One region of the Paeniglutamicibacter sp. NPDC091659 genome, then DNA from elsewhere that is predicted to be linked to it. Evidence: predicted binding sites of a transcription regulator. Region 1 holds the regulator's gene; the other holds the start of a gene.
What was found. Region 1 encodes LexA, which represses DNA repair genes until DNA is damaged. Its sites were predicted from a motif close to TCGAACANNTGTTCGA; they were not measured.
Positions count from the first base shown of each region.

Region 1 (3,411 bases):
GGGTGTCAGCGACAAGGCCTGGCGCCAGGTATCGGTCAGTGCGATGGACTGCCTCGGTTCCCAGAAGTGCCCGATGGCTTCCGAATGCTTCAGTGAGATGGCCCGTGCCCGAGCGGCCGATGCCGACGTGATCATCACCAACCACGCAATGCTCGCGGTGTCGGCGTTCGAAGGCTTGGCCGTGCTGCCGGACTTCGACACCGTCATCATCGACGAGGCCCACGAACTGCAGGACCGGGTGACAAGTTCGGTGACCCGCCCGATGTCGGTCAACATGGTGCAGACCGCCGCTTCGGCGGCCCGCAAGCATTGCGCGGTGAGTGTGGATGCACTGAACCAGGGTGCTAAGGCGCTGCAGCGCAGCCTCGAAGGCGTCCCCACGGGCCTGATGGCCCGCGGCCTCAACGAGGAACAGGAAGCCGCGATCAACCAGATCGCCGAGGCGGCACGCGTGGTGCTCTCCGATTCGAAGCCCGAGGCCAACGCGCCCGCGGACGGCGGACGGCAGATGGCACGTTCCCAGGTCATGTACCTGGTCGAGCAATGCACCAAGATGCTTGAAATGACCGAGGAACGGGAAGTCATCTGGGCTTCGCGCCCGGGGCATTTCAGCCCGGGGGAGGGCTACGTCCAGCCGGACGAGTCGAGCCAGCCCACCCTGAATGTCGCGCCCTTGTCGGTTGCCGGCAAGCTGCGCGAAGGGCTCTTCGACGGCCGCACTGTCATCCTGACCAGCGCGACGCTGGCCATCGGCGCGGCTTTCGAACCAGTCGCCGGTGCCTTGGGGCTGGTCGGTGACGGCGCGCCCACCTGGAACGGGGTCGATGTGGGAAGCCCCTTCGACTACCCCAAGCAGGGAATCCTGTATGTGGCCAAGCACTTGCCGAAGCCCGGGCGCCAGATGTCGCAGGAAATGATCGGCGAGATCGAAGACCTCATCAAGGCATCCGGGGGCGGGGCCTTGGCGCTCTTCACCTCGCGCCGAGCGGCGGAGGAAGCGGCCGAGATCCTGCGTTCCCGGCTGGACGTGCCGATCCTGTGCCAGGGGGAATCGAGCATGAAGGCCCTGGTTGACCAGTTCTCTGCCGAACCGGACACTTGCCTGTTCGGCACCATGACACTGTGGCAGGGCGTCGACGTGCCGGGCAATGCATGCCGCCTGGTGATCATTGACAAGATCCCATTCCCGCGGCCCGACGACCCGCTCTCCTCGGCGCGCAGCCGGGATGTCGCCAAGCATGGCGGCAACGGGTTCATGGCGGTGGCTGCGAGCCATGCCGCCGTCAGGTTGGCCCAGGGCGCTGGGCGCTTGATTCGTTCGGTCAACGACCGCGGTGTCGTGGCCGTCCTGGATTCGCGCCTGGCGACGGAACGCTACGGAAGCTTCCTGCGGGCCTCCTTGCCGCCGTTGTGGGCCACCCCGGACAAGCCGACGGTGTTGGCCGCGCTCGAACGGCTCAGCGAAGGCTAGGGGCAGCGCGGCTCACTTGGGAGTCCATGCGTCAAAACGTTAAATGAGTCAGGGGACGGTCGCGATGACCGGCCCCTGACTCGTTGAAATGCCAGTGACGTCCCTAAATGGAGCGCATGACCGAAACGACCTTGCCCATGACCGTTGCCGCGTCACCGAGGATCGGTTCGTAGCGGGAGTTCTGTGGCAGCAGCCAGGTGTGGCCATCGCGCTGGCGGAAGGTCTTGACGGTGGCTTCGTCATCGAGCAGCGCTGCAACTATGTCGCCGTTGACTGCCGTTTGCTGACGTCGCACGACGACCCAGTCGCCATCGCAAATGGCGGCGTCGATCATTGAGTCGCCGCTGACCTTTAGCATGAAAAGTTCGCCATGGCCCACGAGCTGGCGCGGCAGCGCAAACACGTCTTCCACTGCCTGGTCGGCGAGAATCGGGTTGCCGGCGGCGATTCGTCCCACCAGGGGGACCATTGCCGTGTCGGACGAGGTCGTCAGCTCAGAGACGTTCATGCCGTTCGCTGCCTTGAGTTCGGCCTGCCCGGAAACCACTTCAAGTTTCGTGTCGGTCTTGAGCTGCAATGGCAGCAGGATTTCCATGGCGCGCGGACGGCGGGGGTCGCGGCGGATGTAGCCAAGCTTTTCCAGCTGGCTCAACTGATGGGTCACGCTCGAGAGGCTGGCCAGGCCCACCGCGTCACCGATCTCTCGCATGGAAGGCGGGTAGCCGTTGGCACTGACCGAGCGCTGGATTGTTTCGAGAACCTTTTTCTGGCGAATTGTCAGGCTCTTCGCGTCACGTCGAGGGGTTCGTTGTTCGGTCGTCATTCTTTGTGCCTCATCCCGATCGTCGGCGGTTGGCCCGCGCGTTCCGCAATTTGTCGGTGCGGAGTGATGAAGTGAATTCACCGTTCCACATCACTCATGTTAGTGGACGGAAGCGGCGCTTTCAAAGATTTGTTCGAACCGATCTGGACACGTGTCGTTGAAAAGTGCTAGAAATAACTTACGAACTACGAACACATATTCGAAAGACGTGTTCGAACAATAGAAGCTTGTTCGACTCGCGGCCCGCTTGCATCGGCCCGTCGTACTCAAAGGAAAGGCAAAGACATGGCAAACGCTGCTCTCTCGGCCCCGCTCCACCTCGTTCCAGACCCCATCGCTTACCACGCCCCGCAGGAAGCTCCGCTGCGGTTGACTCGCCGGGGGAAATTCGTTTTGATCGCCATGCCGATCTTCCTGGCCAGCGTGGGCGTGCTCATGATTCTGGGCTTGTTCCTGTCGCCGGCCAAGGCCTCGGCCGATGTGCCACTGGGTGTAGAAGCCGTCAGCGTCACCGTCATCGAGGGCGACACCCTTTGGGGTCTGGCTCGCGAGTTCGCGCCCCAGTTGGACCCCCGCGAGGCCGTGCGCCAGATCACCGAGATCAACAACCTTGAGGGAAGCGTCCTGTTCCCGGGAACCGAGATATACGTTCCATCGGCACGGTAACTGCCGCGTTGCTGACGGCGGGTGTGACCCCCGCTTCATTGCGAACCGATTGTTACCCCGTTCCACATTGCTGATTCTGATGCCTTGCACCGAGCGCCCTAGACTTATGGGGTGAATGAACGGCTAAATCGCCTGGCAAAATTGCCCCTGCGAGAGAATCTTCAAGGTCTTGAACCATACGGCGCACCCCAGATCGACGTTCCAATCCAGCTGAACGTCAACGAAAACACCCATCCGCTGCCCGAGGCCGTTCATCGCGCAATCGTCGAAGAGGTATCCGCCGCTGCGCTGGGACTCAACCGCTATCCGGACCGTGAATTCACCGAGTTGCGCGAGCGCCTGGCGGCCTATCTCGGCCACGGCCTGAACGCCGAGAACATCTGGGCGGCAAACGGATCCAACGAAGTGCTCCAACAAATCCTGCAGGCATTCGGCGGACCGGGTCGAACGG
Region 1 is NZ_JBIVTO010000013.1:54,292-57,702, reverse strand. Features, by position in the region: gene ACIQLF_RS19175 (ATP-dependent DNA helicase) at 1-1,471, shown strand, start outside; gene lexA (transcriptional repressor LexA) at 1,575-2,294, opposite strand; gene ACIQLF_RS19165 (LysM peptidoglycan-binding domain-containing protein) at 2,580-2,960, shown strand; gene ACIQLF_RS19160 (histidinol-phosphate transaminase) at 3,072-3,411, shown strand, end outside.

Region 2 (3,411 bases), on a different contig from region 1:
GGTCGCGGAAGATCGAGATGTTCTCCGCCCAGGTGATCACGGTGCGCGGAGACATGAGCGTGGAGATGTCGCCGGCGGCGAAGCCGTCGCGGGTCAGCGTGGCGACCTGAACCATGGAGCGGATCAGCTCCATGCCCCGGGCGTCGGCAAGCGCCGGGACGCGGGCCGCGACGATCTGCGCCTCGTCCTCGATGGGGAGATAGTTCAGCGACGCGACGATGTTCCAGCGGTCCAGCTGGGCATGGTTCAGTCGCTGCACCCCGTGGTACATGCCGTTGAAGTTGCCCAGGCCCACGGTGTTGGAGGTGGCGAAGAGCCTGAAATGGGGGTGCGGGTGGATGACCCGGTTCTGGTCGGTCAGCGTGAAGCTGCCCTCGCGCTCGAGCAGGCGCTGGATCACGAACATCACGTCCGGGCGCCCCGCGTCGTACTCGTCGAAGATCAGGGCCATGGGCTGGACCATCGCCCAGGGCACCACGCCCTCCTGGAACTGGGTGGCCGGCTGACCGTCCCGGATGACCACGGTGTCCTTGCCGACCAGGTCCAACCGGCTGATGTGCCCGTCCAGGTTCACGCGCATCGCGGGCCAGTTCAGCCGGGCCGCGACCTGTTCGATGTGGGTGGATTTCCCGGTGCCGTGCAACCCCTGGACCATGACGCGGCTGTTGTGCGTGAAGCCGGCCAGGATGGCCAGGGTGGTGTCGCGGTTGAAACGGTAGGCGGGATCGATGGCGGGGACGTGTTCGGTGCGTTCGGTGAACTTGGCGACGCGCAGGTCGCTGTCGATCCCGAAGACCTCGCGCACCGAAACGAGGGTCTGGCCCGGGGGCGGCATCTGGTTCATTTCCTCACCACCCGACCGCGATGGGTTCGGATTCCGGGGCACCCAGGTCCGCATGGTCCTCGATGCGGGCGATGCTTTCCGCGGCCAGGCGCAGGGCCGGCAGCAGCTTGATCAGGTCGTCTGTGCTCTTGCGCATCATCGGCGCCTGCACCGCAACGCAAAGGTTCGAGCGACCCGAGGAGTTCGGGACCAGGACGGCCAGGCAGACCAGCCCGTCCAGGAACTCTTGGCGGTCCAGCGCGTAGCCGTGCAGGCGGATCTGGCCGAGTTCGGCCTCGATCGCGGCGGTGTCGGTGAGCGTGTGGGCGGTGAAGCGCTGCAATTCCCCCGTGGCCAGCACGCGTTCGCGCTGCGTGGGTCCGAACTGGGACAGGATCATCTTGCCGCTGGCCGAGCAATGGACCGGCACGCGCGAGCCCGGGCCCAGATGGACGCGAATCGGCTCGTCGGTTTCCACGCGGTCAAGGTAGATGACCTCGTTGCCGGACAGGGCCGTGATGTTGCAGCTTTCGCCGATCTCATCGACCAGGCGGCGTAGGATCGCGTGGCGCGTCCCGTAGCGGGTGTCGTTCAGCAGCACGTCTTCGGCCATGCGCCGCATGCGCGAGCCCGTTCCGTAGTGCCGGCCGTCGCTCTGCCGGGTCAGCAGGTTGGCGCCTTCCAGCTGCTGCAGCATGCGGTGCAGTGTCGGCTTGGGCAGGCCCGTCTGGTCCACCAGCGATTGCAACGTAAAGAGCTGGTCGCGGGTGGTGATCAGCTCGAGCAACGCGAACAGCCGCAGGGCCGGGGTTTCCCCTTCAACGGCACCCGCGGGTCCGAGTTCCGGTTCCGTGAGGTTTTCCATGATTGGTCCGATCTGCTGATGTGTGAAGTTTCATTAAATCGTATCAGTGAGAAGAATAAATGGAACAGGGGGTTGACGGATGTGATTTGGGTCGCATAGTTTTGTCACTAATCCCGCTTTTGGGAACAAAACGAACCATTTTTTGGAACTTTGCCCGTTGGTGAGGTTTCCATACCCCGAAGGAGAGTTGTTATGACCGAAAAGGCCGCTTCCCGCGAAGTAACCAAGGGAGCCCAGAAGATGACGTCGTCGGAAGCCTTCGTTGAGACCCTGGTGTCCAACGACGTCACCGACATCTTCGGCATCATGGGCTCCGCGTTCATGGACGCCATGGACATCTTCGCCCCGGCCGGCATCCGCCTGGTCCCCGTGGTCCACGAGCAGGGCGCGGCCCACATGGCCGACGGCTATGCACGTGCCTCCGGCCGCCACGGCGTGGTCATCGGCCAGAACGGCCCCGGCATCTCCAACTGCGTCACTGGCATCGCCGCCGCCTACTGGGCACACAGCCCGGTCGTCATCATCACCCCGGAGGCCGGAACCAACACCATCGGTCTGGGCGGCTTCCAGGAGGCAAACCAGCTTCCGATGTTCCAGGAGTTCACCAAGTACCAGGGCCACGTGACCCACCCGAACCGCATGGCGGAATTCACCGCACGCTGCTTCGACCGCGCGATGAGCGAAAACGGTCCGACCCAGCTGAACATCCCGCGCGACTACTTCTACGGTGAATCCATCACCGAGATCCCGGCCCCGCGCCGCGTCGACCGCGGCGCCGGCGGCACCAAGTCCCTCGACGAGGCCATCGAACTGCTGAAGACCGCCAAGAACCCGGTCATCGTTTCCGGCGGCGGCGTGGTCATGGCCGACGGTGTGGAGGAGTGCAAGGCCCTGGCCGAGCGCCTGGGCGCACCGGTTGTCAACAGCTACCAGCACAACGACTCCTTCCCGGCCAGCCACCCACTTTGGGCGGGCCCGCTGGGCTACCAGGGATCCAAGGCCGGCATGAAACTGATCTCGCAGGCCGACGTCGTGGTCGCCCTCGGCACCCGCCTCGGCCCGTTCGGCACCCTGCCGCAGTATGGCCAGGCCTACTGGCCCACCGAGGCCAAGATCATCCAGATCGATGCGGACCACACCAAGCTCGGCCTGGTGAAGAAGATCTCCGTGGGCATCACCGGCGACGCCAAGGCCGTTGCCATCGAACTCTCCAAGCGCCTCGAGGGCATCGAACTGGCATCGGATGCGACCAAGGCCGAACGCGCAGCGAACATCAAGGCGGAGAAGGAAGCCTGGGAGCAGGAGCTCTCCGAGTGGACCCACGAGCAGGACGAATACTCGCTCGACGTGATCGCCGAGGCCGAGGGCGAGGAAGGCAACTGGCTGCACCCGCGCCAGGTGCTGCGCGAACTCGAGAAGGCCATGCCGGAAAACGTCATGATCTCCACCGACATCGGAAACATCAACTCGGTGGCCCACAGCTACCTGCGCTTCGAGAAGCCGCGCAGCTTCTTCGCCCCGATGTCCTTTGGCAACTGCGGCTACGCGCTGCCGACCATGATCGGCGCCAAGGCCGCGGCCCCGCACCGTCCGGCCATCGCCTACGCCGGCGACGGCGCCTGGGCCATGAGCATGGGCGAGGTCCTCACCGCCGTCCGCCACGACATCCCGGTCACCGCGGTCGTCTTCCGCAACCGCCAGTGGGGCGCCGAGAAGAAGAACC
Region 2 is NZ_JBIVTO010000003.1:134,380-137,790, forward strand. Features, by position in the region: gene ACIQLF_RS08195 (AAA family ATPase) at 1-844, opposite strand, end outside; gene ACIQLF_RS08200 (IclR family transcriptional regulator) at 849-1,688, opposite strand; gene xsc (sulfoacetaldehyde acetyltransferase) at 1,881-3,411, shown strand, end outside.
Region 2: the regulator LexA is predicted to act here: its motif matches at 1,819-1,834, upstream of xsc (sulfoacetaldehyde acetyltransferase).